Regions from separate parts of the Glutamicibacter sp. JL.03c genome, predicted to be linked through region 4. Evidence: riboswitches for the same ligand, from Rfam matches in the RefSeq annotation. Region 4 holds a riboswitch; each other region holds the start of a gene.
What was found. A riboswitch is a leader RNA that binds a small molecule or an ion and turns the genes downstream of it on or off. The one in region 4 is predicted to bind thiamine pyrophosphate.

Region 1 (3,440 bases), 1.3 Mb from region 4:
TCCACCTTGTACCTGCACTACATCAACATCGAGTCGCAGCAGGATATGGACCGCGCCCGCGAGGCGGTGCGTGACATCGAACGCCGCATGATCATGGCGATCGGCAGCCGTGATGAATTCGATGCGATCAAGCACGAATGCGGACCCAACCTGATGCGAATGAGGGGCAAAAAATGATGGAAATCGTGATGTGGATTTGCGGCATCATGCTCGGCCTGGCCACCCTTGCTTGTGTCATCCGCGTAGCCAAGGGGCCCTCGATCCTGGATCGCGTGCTGGCCCTGGACGTGATGCTGCTGATCATCTCCGCGGCCCTGTGCCTGGAGATGGCCTTCAACCGGCACACCGACTATTTGCTGTTCGTCATCGCCGCCTGCACTCTGGGCTTCATCGGCTCGGTCACCGTTTCGCGCTACGTTTCCGATCAGAGGAATGCCTGATGGAGATGTTCTTGGATATTCTCGTCGCGGTGCTGCTGATCCTGGGCTGCCTGATGTCGCTGATCGCCGGGATCGGCCTGCTCACCTTCCCCGACATGCTCACCCGCATGCACGCGGCCACAAAACCGCAGGTCCTTGGATTCCTGCTGATCTTCGCCGGGCTCGCGATCCACCTGCGCAGCTGGGCAGTGGTGCCGCTGCTCCTCCTGGCCTGGGGCATGCAGCTTCTGACCGCACCGGTATCGGCGCACATGATCGGTCGTTCGGGCTACCGCACCAAGCACGCGGCCAAGGACTCGCTCTACGCAGATGAGCTCAAGCAGGTCGTTGACAAGGTCGGCAGCACTCCGGGCACCGGCGCCATCGACATCTCGTCGAAGGAAGCGGAGAAAGCCGAAGACTAGAGAGCAGAAAGGCGGCGTCCCACCCATGGTGGGACGCCGCCTTTCTCGAGAACTACTTGCTGAAACGCGCGACGACCTTGTTGGTGCCACGGTCTGCCAGCACCTGGATGGTGGCGGCAACAATGGATGAGAAGATCGCAAATCCCAGAGCCTGGCGCAATGAGGCCTCAGCCGCTTCTTCGCTGCCCTTGCGAGGAGCCTTGTTTCCGGTAAAACCCTTCCACAGCTGATCAACCAGCTTGCTGCCGACAAAACCGGCGCCGATAGAAATACCTGTGGTGGCAAGTTTCTGCACTGTATTCATTTTGCCCTCGCTTCAATGTCGCGACTTATCGTTCCTCTGCCCAGCATACCTGCGGTATGGTAGGTGGGCAGTAATTTTCCGACAGGGGAGCGTCAGACTTCGAAGCTGGAGTCGCAAGACGCTGAGAGTGCGATAGATCGCAGACCCTCGAACCTGCTCCGGCTAGTACCGGCGAAGGAAGTCGAGCATCTCGGATGCGGACGTGGGCGCAGCGCGCCTTCAGCCCGTACATCTCCCCTCCTTGATATAGGAGGACCAACAATGAATCCAGCAGCAGCAAAGCCCCGCCAGGGCTGGCGCGTCGTCGACATCGTCACCGCATCGGTGATCGCCGTCGCCTCGGGCGTCATTTTCTGGGCCTGGAGCGCAGGCTACGGGCTGTTCTCCCTGGCTTTCGCAGCATTCCCGCCAGCAGCCGCACTGTTGACCGGTGTCTGGCTGTTCCCTGCAGTGCTCGGCGCGCTGATCATCCGCAAGCCGGGTGCTGCGCTGTACTGCGAACTGCTGGCCGCGGTCATCGAAGCGCTGCTCGGATCCCACTACGGGCTCACCGTGCTGATCTCCGGACTGGTCCAGGGACTGGGCGCGGAACTGGTCTTCGCGGCCTTCCGCTACCGCAAGTGGAATCTGGGTGTTTCACTGCTCGCTGGCCTGTTCTCCGGATTGTTCGCCGGTGTGTCCGAGGCCTACATCCTGGCGTACTACGTTGAATACACCCCGGCGCTGAAGCTCTTCCATGTGGTTGCCACCGGCGTCTCCGGCCTGGTTGTTGCCGGCCTGCTCTCATGGCTGGCCACTCGCGGCTTGGCGAAGACCGGCGCCCTGGGCGCCCTGGCCAGCCGCCGCGCGCATCTGGAAACCGGAAAACTGGCCGCAAAATGAGTTCGGTGGCCAATACCGGTGCCGCTTCTGCCACCCGCCGGGGCACCGAGATCATAGCCCGCGGATTCGGCTGGCACCACGCCGAACGCGACAAGCCAGCCATCGCGTCACTGGATCTGGAAATCCCCGCGGGTCAAAAGGTCCTGCTGGTCGGTCCTTCCGGGGCCGGCAAGTCGACCTTGTTGCATGCCCTGGCGGGCCTGCTGGAAGCCGATGACTCCCAGCAGTCCACCGGGCAGCTGCTGATCGACGGATCCGATGCCTTCGCCCGGGAGCATCCCGTCGGCCTGATGCAGCAGGATCCGGAAACCCAAGTGGTGCAAAGCCGGGTGGCCGACGATGTGGCCTTTGGCGCCGAGAACCTGGCGGTGGATCCGGCGATCATCCGCCAGCGCATTCCCGAGGCGCTCGACGCGGTCGGCTTGGGCATGCTGCCCTTGGACCATCGCACGCAAGAGCTCTCCGGCGGGCAGAAGCAGCGCCTGGCCCTCGCCGGGATCCTGGCCATGCAGCCGGGAGTGATGCTGCTGGATGAACCCACTGCCAACGTCGACCCCGAGGGCATCGAGCCCTTGCGCGATGCTGTGCTGAACGCCGCCGAGGTTTCGGGCGCCACGCTGCTGGTGGTCGAACACCGGCTGGATGCCTGGGCCGGGCATATGGACCGGGTCATCGTGCTGGAACCAGGCGGCGGCGTGGCCCACGACCTGGATCCGCGGCGATTGATCGATGATGAAGAACTGCGCTCTGAATTGTCGGCGGCCGGATTATGGGTGCCGAATTATCTGCCGCAGGTGCCAACCGCCGTCACCGAATCTGGCGAGCCGCTGCTGGAAGCACGGCAACTGGTCAGTGCCCGCTCTGGCGACGCGCCGCGGACCCAAGCCGTGGATCTGTCGGTGCGCGCTGGCACCGCCACGGTGATCCGCGGCGAGAACGGCGCCGGGAAATCAACCCTGGCCTTGACCATGGGCGGCTTGCTGGTCCCGGCGGCAGGCCAGTTGCAGGCTGCCCGGGGGCTGGCCAACGGGCTGGATGCTTCACCCTTCAGCTGGAAAGCAGGAGCGCTGATCGGGCGGATCGGCTCGGTCTTCCAGGAGCCGGAACACCAGTTCGTCACCCAGAGCGTGCGCGAGGAATTGGCCTTCGCCCCGCTGCGCGCCAAAGCCAGCGCAGGCCACGAGCTGAAATACGATCCGGCCGAGGTGGATGCCCTGGTCGACTCGCTGCTGGCGCGCTTGGGACTGGGACATCTTGCCGACGCGAACCCTTTCACCCTCTCGGGAGGGGAGAAGCGCCGCCTGTCGGTGGGAACCGTGCTTGCCGCAGCTCCCCAGGTGCTGATCCTTGACGAGCCGACCTTCGGGCAGGATGCCAATACCTGGCGGGAACTGGCCGGATTGCTGGTGG
Region 2 (3,440 bases), 1.7 Mb from region 4:
CCGGAATAGGCCCAGCTCGTCAAAAAGGTGATCAACCAAGGCCGCAACGGCCCTGGTCGCCAGTGACCGGCCGCGATATTCGTGATGCATCCAGTACCAGATCCATGCGTTGGCATTCGAGCGATCCACGGTACCGCATACCAGGCCCACTAATCGATCGTTGATCGTGATGGCCAGCGGGCATTGAACCTGGTCATTGCCCAGCAGGAAGTCTACGTAAGCCCGTGCTTTCGCAGGAGTATCAACGTCGCCCTGCCGCGCCATATCCGGGTGCGAGGTGAACGCCTCATGCACCGCGGCGGCGTCGGTGAACTTCAGCTTCCTGAGCACGCATACGTCGTCGCGGTCAGCCGACGGCGCAATCTCTGAACGTGCGTCAGTAGCTACCGGTTGGGCCATGAGGGTGCCTTGATGGAAGAGCATCTGCCATCGGCCTGCATCCCGAATCCATATGGAACTGCGCAATGCGGGGCGAGTCCCATCAGTGGCCCAGCGCAATTGGACCAGATCCTCTGCCAGGCGGACTGCCGACGGATCAACGACATGCAGTGCAGGAGCATCCGTATCTTCAACCGTGAGCAGGTTGATGGCTTCAGACCGGTCGAAGATTCGTCCGCTCGCGCCGATTTCGTAGAATTGCTCATGCAGGATGCCTTCCAGCCACGCTCCATCGTGGCGAAGCGAAGGGTCGAGCAGTTGCCGCTCCAGATCAACGACATCGCGGAACAGCGGGGAATCCGCCGATAAATTCATGGGATAGTCCTGTTTCTCCATGTCAGTTAGTACATCACAAAAGATGACGTCACTAAGTCAAGAACAGTTCGCTTTTAGGAGCTGCATCATGCTTATAATCGCAATTACTCCGCGGGAGCCTGACTCGACCAGGCTGAGAGGGCACTGAGCCGACCGCTACACCTGATGCGGGTCATGCCGCCGTAGGAAGGAATCGTGCCACCGTGCATGTCAATATTGTTGGCGCCGGAATCATCGGCCTCGCCACCGCCTTCGAGCTGAGCTCGCGCGGTCACAGCATCACCATCATCGATCCTGCTCCCGGCCAGGGTGCCAGCTACGCCGCAGCCGGAATGCTGGCACCGGCAGCGGAAACAGTGTGGGGCCAAGGCCCGTTGCACCAGCTGCTGGCCGCATCGAATGCCGGATATCCTCTGTTCGTTGATCGCATCGAAGCGGCCACCGGGGCGCGCCCGGACTACCTTAAAAGTTCCACACTCGTCATAGCCGCCGAACCCGCTGACCGCGAGGCCCTCCACGAGCTCGTCGAGTTGCAGTCATCGCTGGGACTTAGCGCCGAAAAACTCCTGCCAAGCCAGGCCAGATCCCTGGAGCCAGCCCTTGCCAGCAATATCGCCGGAGCGGTGCTGTGCGCCGAAGACCACCAGATCGATCCGCGCAGCGTGGTGCGCATCTTGCTCAAGCACTTCGGCCATCACGTGATCCGCGAACAAGCCGAAGAACTGCTCACCGACGAGTCAGGAACCAGCGCCGTGCGCACCTCGACGGGGCAGGTACTGGAAGCAGACCAAACCATCATCGCCACCGCCCTCGGAACCATCCAAGGGCTCAAAGGCCTTCCATTGCGTCCGGTATACGGCGACATCCTCAGGATCCAAGGTCCCGCGGGCTGCGCCATGCTCAACCGCATTGTGCGCGGCATTGTCCACCGGCGCAACGTCTACCTCGTCCCGCGCAAGGACGGAAGCCTGGTGCTGGGGGCCAGCGTCAGGGAAGACGGCAACCCGGAGGTCAACGTTGGCGCCATGTACACGCTCCTGGACGATGCACGCCGGCTCGTGCCGGGAATCAGCGACTGCACATTGAACGAAGTGATGGCCCGTCCAAGGCCAGCCACCGCCGATGACCGCCCGCTGATAGGGCGCCTGGACCCAGGGTTGGTGCTCTCCACCGGCTATTCGCGGCACGGCGTGCTGCTGAGCCCACTGGGTGCCGAACTGACCGCCGACCTCATCGAAAACAACACCACGCATCCCATGCTGGAAGACGTTGACCCCCAACGATTTGCAACCCATTCCTCAACTCTCGCACTGGAGCACCTCGGATGACCCCGATCAACATCACCTTCAACTCCCAGCAAGTCCGGCTCTCAGCAGGGACGAGCCTGCGTGAATTTGTCAGTTCGCAGATCGGCAAGGAACTGGACACCGAATCTCAAGCTGTTGACGGCAGCAAGCTCGGCGTGGCCGCCGCCGTCAATGGTGCGGTTGTCCCTCGCAGCAGCTGGAACAGCAAGGTGCTGGAAGACGGGCACAGCGTAGAACTCGTCACCGCAGCCCAAGGAGGCTAAAGATGGAATCGCAAGAAATCAACCGACTCGACGCGGACACCGACCCGTTCGTCGTCGCAGGGCGCACCCTGACTTCGAGACTGATCCTGGGCACCGGCGGGGCGACATCCCTGGCGACGCTGGAGAGCGCCCTGGCCGTTTCGGGCACCGAGCTGACCACCGTCGCCATTAGGCACTTTTCTGCTGCCGGGGCGGGGAACGTCTACGAGCTACTGCAACGCAATAGCGTGATCCCGCTGCCTAATACCGCCGGATGCTTCACCGCGCGGGATGCTGTATTGACCGCGCAACTGGCCCGTGAAGCCCTGGAGACCGACTGGATCAAGCTTGAAGTCATCGCCGATGAGCACACCTTGCTGCCGGATCCGCTGGAGCTGTATTCAGCCACCGAGCAATTGGTCGCCGAGGGCTTCCAGGTGTTTGCCTACACCAACGATGACCCGGCGCTAGCGCAGCGATTGCAGGATGCCGGGGTCGCTGCGATCATGCCTGCCGGATCCCGCATCGGCTCCGGGCTGGGGATCTTGAACCCGCACAATATTTCCACCATCGTTTCCCGGGCCAATGTGCCGGTGATCCTGGATGCCGGGGTGGGAACCGCCTCAGACGCCGCGCTGGCAATGGAACTAGGGTGCGACGCGGTCCTCTTGGCCAGTGCCGTCACCCGTGCCCATAACGCCCCGCTGATGGCAGCAGCCATGCGTGATGCAGTGCGCGCCGGCCGTGCCGCCCGGCTGGCTGGCAGGATCCCGCGCCGCGACACCGCGCTCGCCTCCTCGCCAACAGAAGGAATCATGCAAACCCTGGTCGGGGAATTCTGATGCCGCGCCCGCCGCTGTGCGAACCGGCGCCAAGCATCGACCCAGGCGTGCTGGCCCGCTATTCGCGGCACCTGACCCTGCCGGGGGTCGGCGAAGCAGGCCAGCGGCGCATCATCAACGCCAGGGTCCTGGTCATCGGCGCCGGGGGACTGGGCAGCCCGATCGCCAGCTACCTGGTCGCCGCGGGCGTTGGCCAGATCGGGGTCTTGGATGACGACACCGTTGAGCTCTCGAATCTGCAGCGCCAGATCATGCATCGGGAAACCGATGTCGGGTTGCCCAAGGTCGCCTCCGTG
Region 3 (3,440 bases), 1.5 Mb from region 4:
AGCGTATAGAAGGGCGCGCCGTCGCACAGTTCCTGTTGGCGTTCCACATTCTCGCGGACCATATGGAATGGAATATGTCCCGGCCCTTCCACCATGACCTGCACGTCGTACTCCCACGCGCGCTGGGTCAATTCGGCCAGCGTATCCAGTTCAGCGAACTGGGCGGCGTCATTTGCATCGGCGATGGAGCCCGGACGCAGCCCGTCACCCAAGGAGAAGGCGACATCATACTGGGCGAAGATCTCGCAGAGCTCGTCAAAGTGGGTGTAGAGGAAGTTCTCTTCATGATGGGCCAGGCACCACCCTGCCATGATGGACCCGCCGCGCGAAACGATCCCGGTGACGCGGTTCGCCGACAGCGGGACATAGCGCAAGAGCACGCCGGCATGGATGGTCATATAGTCCACGCCCTGCTCGCATTGCTCAATAACGGTGTCGCGGAATATCTCCCAGGTCAGGGCGTTCGCTTCCCCATTGACCTTTTCCAGTGCCTGGTAGATCGGCACGGTGCCGATGGGGACCGGCGAATTTCGAATGATCCATTCACGGGTGGTGTGGATGTCATCGCCGGTCGATAGGTCCATCACAGTGTCTGCGCCCCATTTGGTGGCCCACTGCAATTTGGAGACTTCTTCTGCAATGGAGCTGGTCACGGCGGAATTGCCGATATTCGCGTTGATCTTCACCAAGAATGCTTTGCCGATGATCATCGGTTCGGATTCAGGATGGTTGATATTCGAGGGGATGATCGCTCGTCCGGCGGCAAGTTCGCTGCGCACCAGTTCGATATCGCAGTCCTCGCGCAGGGCAACGTAACGCATTTCCGGGGTGATGATCCCGGCGCGAGCGTAGTGCATTTGCGTCACCGTTGCCCCGTCAGCGGCCTTGAGCGGGGGAGCGGAGCGTCCTGCCCACTCTTCGCTTGCGGTGCCCCGTCGGACCGCTGAACGGCCATCGTCATGCAGGTTCCGTGCGCGCCCCGCATATCTCTGCACGTCTCCACGCTCAAGAATCCAGGATTCCCGAAACGGTGTCAGTCCTTGCGTTGGTTCGCTTCCCGGCCCGCTGGTGCGATACACAACCACTGGCTCGTTGGGCTGGCCATTGGGGGAGTCCGCAAGCTTGATCTGCGTAACCGGAACTGAAATCCCATCGGCTTCGCGAAACGCGAGAGAGTGGGCGGAATGCTGTTCAAATTGTTCCATTGAGAAACTCACTTCCTTCGCCGGCATTACCCGGACAGGTTCAACGGTCGCGGACAGCTGCAGTCCGATCTCAGCCCCTGCCATGGGGCTCCCGTGTGGTCGCAGATGACACTAGCACGAAAATTTCTGGTGGAGGCAACCAGAGTCCACATCGTGACTGCAACGCGATGAAGGGAACCGGTAAAAGAACGAAGAAAAATTGGCCCGTTTCGAGCCAGAAATAAAGTTCGCGGAGAACGAAAAGAGAGACAATCTGGATCCAGATTGTCTCTCTTATTTCGAGCCCCCTGCCGGAATCGATCCGGCGACCTCGTTCTTACCAAGAACGCGCTCTACCACTGAGCTAAGGGGGCAACGAGTAAATACTCTACACAGGTTTTTGGTGTTTGCAAAATCCTGAACGCATTTGTAGTTGAGGTCACAAGAGTCCTACTCAAGTCATGAATGAAGGCTATATGCCAAGCGCCATCCGGATGTTCATGATGGTCGGAATAATCGCGACGAAAGGCTCTCGATTTCCGATCAGCCAACGATGGAATACGGCGACAAGAGATTTATTGGCCAGGCGCATTGGATTTATCGCGCGGCTCCATTGGTCGACACTACCTGGCTTGGGAACGCGAGGTTTCAGGTATGGATTCGCTGGAGGAATGAACGGCGTATCCGGCTGGCTGTTATCTGGGATTGGCCACCAAATTCCGCTCAGTGAGCATCGTCACCCAAGCACTTTTGTGCCAAGGATCGTCCCGCCTGAACCAGAGGGTTTGGTAAAGCTCGTTCTGACTAGTAATTATTCGCGATTCAAGCCGTCGTTGGACAGCAAGATCTCGATTTTTGTTTGCACGAGAATCCGTGTAGAGTATTTACTCGTTGCCCCCTTAGCTCAGTGGTAGAGCGCGTTCTTGGTAAGAACGAGGTCGCCGGATCGATTCCGGCAGGGGGCTCTGAGTGAGAAGCCTTCTTGGCTTCTACTGGATTGCTTCTCACTTGTGGCGGCGTAGCTCAGCTGGTTAGAGCGCACGACTCATAATCGTGAGGTCCCGGGATCGAGTCCCGGCGCCGCTACAGATTTAGCCCCGGAATCCTGTTGGATTCCGGGGCTTTCTCGTCCCCGGAACTTCTGAAAATTGAAATGCCTCCGAGCGCATCAAATTTGCAGCCGGAGGCATTTCATCGTTCAGGGTGCAGCTACTCTTTCTCGCCCTGTTCCTTGCTTGTCGAGGCTTCCTTGGCGAGCATCAACAGACCTTGGATTACGTCAGAATCCACTTCTTGGCCCTCGGGTTTCTCGCTGTTGGCATCATGGCCATGAACTTCTGTGTGCAGCCGCTGCATCTGCATATCAAGCTTCGTGGCCACGGCCGCGGCGTCGGCGAGTTCTGTAGCCAAATGCGCTGGTACTTCACCATCGTATTTGTAGAAAATCTTGTGCTCCAGGCTGGCCCAGAAATCCTGGGCGATCGTTCTGATCTGCAGCTCGACGACGACATCGATCGGCCCGTCGGAGAGGAAGACGGGGATTTCAACGATGGCGTGCACGCTCTTGTATCCGCTGGGCTTGGGGTTCTTTATATAGTCCTTGATCTGGATGACGCGGATGTCATTTTGCGCCGTCAAGGTATTGAGTACCTTGTAGATGTCTTTCACGAAGCTGCAAGTGATGCGGACGCCGGCAATGTCGCTGATGTTTTCGCGGATTGCCGTGAGCGAGGGATGGATATTCCTCTGGCTCACTTTGCGCATGATGCTCTCAGGCGTTTTCACCCTGGAGGTGATGTGCTCAATGGGGTTGTACTTGTGCAGGTAGAGGAACTCTTCACGAAGAATGGAAACCTTGGTGAGTACCTCGTCGACGGCAAATTGGTATTCCATCATGAAACGCTGGAACTGAAGCCGGAATGCTTGAGACATTTCTTGTAGTTCGCCAGAGCTTAGATTTGCCGTAGAAGGCAGCGGGATGACGCCGCTATTTTCCTCTGGATATGGAGTGGAAATCCTAAATCACCTCTACAGGTTGGGGCGAAGTCAACAGACATGAACGCTCTATAGTTTTAGCGTAGGTCATCCGTCTAAGAATTAAGCTAGAAGAAGTCGTGAATCTATCGGGTGGACGTGGTGATTTGCGAAAAGGAGTGCGGGACATGATTGAAGAGCGGATGCTGCCGACCTATGCAGCCGGCGCGATTGACGTTCCATTTGTCATCGGATTTTTTCAGGAGCGCGTTCAGGTGGACA
Region 4 (3,440 bases):
GGCGGCGGCTAGTTCACGTCCGGCGGGCGAGGATCCTGCTTGGAAGAGGACCGGTTCGCCATATTGGGAGTTGGGCATATTCAACGGACCCCGCACCGCAAAGTGCTCCCCTTCGTGATTGATTTCCTGGAGCAGGGATGCATCGGTGAAGTTCCCCTCCCTGTCAATCCGGACCGCTTGCTGGGGGTAGGAACCCCAGAGCTTGTGCAGAACATCAATGAATTCACCGGCCCTGGCATATCGTTGCGCGTGCGCGGGCAGTTCGCCGAGCGAGTGGTTCTGCGCTTCAGTGTCCCACATGCTGGTCACCACGTTGATGCCGGCACGCCCCTGCGAGAGATGCTGCAAGCTGCCTAGCATGCGAGCAGCATGGAACGGCGAGTAGAAGCTGGCGGAGATGGTGCACACCAGTCCGATGTTCGTGGTGCATTGGCTGATGGCAGATAGCAGTGTCACCGGTTCGAAGAACCAGGTGGGGCCAGCCTGCGCGGCACTGGATGACACCGCTTGCCCATCGGCGAAGAACACCGCATCGAGCAGTCCCTTTTCGGCCAGTTGCGCCAGCTGGATGTAGTACTGCGTTTCCGAAAGCTGCTCGGCGGCCGAGTCCACGGCCCGCCAGGCTGCTTGGTGATGGCCGGCGCCATAAAGGAACAAGTTCAGGTGCACTTGTTTCTTCTGGCTCATCCTTTCACCAGCCCGCCGTCAACGATGAGGTTTTGGCCGGTCACTCCGCGAGAATGCGGCGAGGCGAAGAACAGCACGGCATCAGCCAGTTCTTCAGGCGAAGTGACCCGCCGCAATGGTGTTCCAGCGGCGATCAGGTCGAATACTGCCTCGGGCGTCGCAGCGGAGGCGTCCGTGGTGCGCAAAAGTCCGCCGGAGACCATGTTGACGTTGATCCCTTCGGGGCCGAGATCATCGGCGAAGGTACGGGTCAAGGACAAGAGGGCAGCCTTGGTGGCGGTGTAGTCATGGTACGGCACCACGGGGTGCTGGAACAGATTGGTGCCGATGTTGATGATGCGTCCAAAACAGGCTTCACGCATCCCCGGAAGTACTGCTTGGATAGCTGCAACAGGGGCTAGCACCGATCCGGCAAACTGGGCGCTCAGTTCTGCCGCTGAAATCGCTTCCGCCCTTGAACGCGCGTCGCCGTTGAAAGAGAAATCCACCAAGGCGTTGTTCACCAGCGTCGAGACCGGACGCCCGAAGTGGTTTCTGATCTGGGCCGTCATCGATTGCAGTGCGTCTTGGTCGCGAACGTCGGCGCGGATGGCAACGGCGGTGTCCGGGTAGAGCGCGACGAGCTCTTCAGCAGCCTGTGCCGAAGAGCGGTAATTAATTGCGACTTTCGCGCCCGCTTCGAGGAACGCCCTGCTGATGGATGCGCCAAGTCCTCGCGCCCCGCCGGTGACCAGAATGACCTGATCTTCGAGTGGAAGGGCAACTGTGTGTGCTGACGTTCGGGTATCCGTGCTCATCGTGCTTGAACTCCTTGACGGCGTCTTGGGCGAACGGAACCTGGCCAAGGACGCGAACGGTTCAACCTACAGGGTGCACACATGCGCTGAATCTAGGACATTCCCTTCGCCAGTACTAACTGGATCAGGTTCAACGGGTTTTCTCTCAGCCGCCCTGCGGCACCCCGTGTCACTGCTCCCATTTGTAGCACATCCAAGTCCTAGCCGTAGAACATTACTTCATAGATCCCGCGAGTTTCGGGGGTAGGTTCTTGGACAATCCAAGCTTCCCCGCCCTGTGGAACGACGAACTCCATGCTTATTTCATTTGCCGGAATCGAGCACCGTAGTGACTTCTCGGCAACCACTTGTCCATCCTTTTGCGCAACAAGTCGAACGGCGCCGACCCCCTGGCACGCGAACTGTACCAGATTTTTCTGTCCAGCCGTGGTCTCGACGGTCAAATGATCGCCCAGAGCTTCCCCTTCTTCATTAGCGGAGTAAGTATTTGCTGAACCTGCTCCCGAGCTGAACCCATTCTTTTCAAGAAAATCGGATTCTAGTTCTTCACGTGATCCAGTCAGACCATCATGGTTCATGATCACGGCGCCAAAGCCGATCATCGGCGGGAAGAGATCGGTGATGTCATCAGAACCGTACTCCGCTTCCCCTGATGTTTCTTCCCCAACGCCCCCTGCCCTAGTGTCCGAAGTTGATTCTTTTGGAAGTTTCAATTGAGAAACCGGGGTGGTGCACGAGCACAGCCCAAAAATCAGAACTAGGACCAGCGGCAGTTTCCGCTTCACAGGCACTCCAATATGGCTGAGGATGAACTTTATCATTGACCTTATGTTAGGAACCTGAATTAAACAACGCACGTCAAATCATAGAAACGGTATCGTTATACAAGCTTGAAATGCTGGATGAATCGAATTCACACCGATCTCACACTCAAACACGTGTCAGGTGCAGCTAATCGGTCCACCCCTGCTCATATAGTTTTCTAGGGGCATGGCCCCTTGACCCTCTTCCACTTCCTAGGAGCCGTACCACCGCATGCGCCTGCTGCGTCGCACCCTCTCATTTGCACTCATCGCCTCATCCCTCGTCCTCACGGGATGCTCCACCCTCGATTCCATCGAGCAGCACCGCGTTCCCGACGCGCAGGCTGACACCACCTGGGACAGCGCAACGCAACGCGCAAGCTACTCCGAGTCGCTTGAGCTGCTCGCGAAGATCGATATCAAGGGCCGCGCGCCGAAGACCGGGTATGAACGCGAAAAATTCAGCAAGGGCTGGAAAGACCCAGACCACAATGGCTGCGATGCGCGCAATGACATCCTGGCTCGCGACTTGGAAGACGTGAAATACAAATCCGCTTCCAGGCCCTGCGTGGTACTCAGCGGAACCTTCCACGACCCCTACACGAATACCACCATCAACTTCGTTCGTGGCCAGGGCACCAGCACCGCGGTCCAGATTGACCACGTCGTCGCCCTTTCGGATGCATGGCAAAAGGGAGCGCAGCGCTGGGAAGAAAACGCCCGGTTCAAGTTCGCCAATGACCCGCTGAATCTCATGGCCTCGGACGGTCCGACCAACGCGGCAAAGGGCGACAAAGATGCCGCTTCGTGGCTTCCGCCCAACAAGCGTTTCCGTTGCGAATATGTCTCCCGCCAGACCCAGGTCAAAGCGAAGTACGGGGCTTGGATGACCAAGGGTGAGCACGATGCCATCGAGCGAATCCTGAAAAACTGCGTGAAGCCAGCATAATGTCGCAGCAAAAGATCCTCCTTAAGGCTTATCGTCAAATTGATAGATTTGTGGCACTATGGATATTAGTCAAGCCAATAGCCATTATGTTCACTGACTGCTGGCAAAATTCTCAGCTGCAAAGGCTTAGTGATGAAGACACGGTTGTCGGGAGCTCTCCTGTTGTTTACCAGCGTTTGCCTCTTCGGCTTTGCCCTGAACACA

Region 1: another riboswitch for thiamine pyrophosphate. It lies ahead of OF385_RS12140 (ECF transporter S component); the one in region 4 lies ahead of OF385_RS01690 (3-oxoacyl-ACP reductase).
Region 2: another riboswitch for thiamine pyrophosphate. It lies ahead of thiO (glycine oxidase ThiO); the one in region 4 lies ahead of OF385_RS01690 (3-oxoacyl-ACP reductase).
Region 3: another riboswitch for thiamine pyrophosphate. It lies ahead of thiC (phosphomethylpyrimidine synthase ThiC); the one in region 4 lies ahead of OF385_RS01690 (3-oxoacyl-ACP reductase).

What each region holds. Positions count from the first base shown of each region.
Region 1 is NZ_CP107575.1:2,620,100-2,623,539, reverse strand. It holds gene OF385_RS12160 (Na+/H+ antiporter subunit E) at 1-177, shown strand, start outside; gene OF385_RS12155 (monovalent cation/H+ antiporter complex subunit F) at 174-440, shown strand; gene mnhG (monovalent cation/H(+) antiporter subunit G) at 440-844, shown strand; gene OF385_RS12145 (DUF4235 domain-containing protein) at 897-1,148, opposite strand; TPP riboswitch at 1,222-1,345, shown strand; gene OF385_RS12140 (ECF transporter S component) at 1,410-2,030, shown strand; gene OF385_RS12135 (ATP-binding cassette domain-containing protein) at 2,027-3,440, shown strand, end outside.
Region 2 is NZ_CP107575.1:2,285,124-2,288,563, reverse strand. It holds gene OF385_RS10520 (GNAT family N-acetyltransferase) at 1-753, opposite strand, end outside; TPP riboswitch at 855-959, shown strand; gene thiO (glycine oxidase ThiO) at 957-2,081, shown strand; gene thiS (sulfur carrier protein ThiS) at 2,078-2,323, shown strand; gene OF385_RS10505 (thiazole synthase) at 2,326-3,144, shown strand; gene OF385_RS10500 (ThiF family adenylyltransferase) at 3,144-3,440, shown strand, end outside.
Region 3 is NZ_CP107575.1:2,468,061-2,471,500, reverse strand. It holds gene thiC (phosphomethylpyrimidine synthase ThiC) at 1-1,205, opposite strand, end outside; TPP riboswitch at 1,201-1,310, opposite strand; tRNA gene OF385_RS11445 (tRNA-Thr) at 1,487-1,558, opposite strand; tRNA gene OF385_RS11440 (tRNA-Thr) at 2,078-2,149, shown strand; tRNA gene OF385_RS11435 (tRNA-Met) at 2,197-2,270, shown strand; gene OF385_RS11430 (GTP pyrophosphokinase family protein) at 2,394-3,116, opposite strand; gene OF385_RS11425 (helix-turn-helix domain-containing protein) at 3,347-3,440, shown strand, end outside.
Region 4 is NZ_CP107575.1:359,129-362,568, reverse strand. It holds gene OF385_RS01695 (LLM class flavin-dependent oxidoreductase) at 1-687, opposite strand, end outside; gene OF385_RS01690 (3-oxoacyl-ACP reductase) at 684-1,484, opposite strand; TPP riboswitch at 1,568-1,661, opposite strand; gene OF385_RS01685 (hypothetical protein) at 1,685-2,305, opposite strand; gene OF385_RS01680 (HNH endonuclease family protein) at 2,520-3,236, shown strand; gene OF385_RS01675 (hypothetical protein) at 3,369-3,440, shown strand, end outside.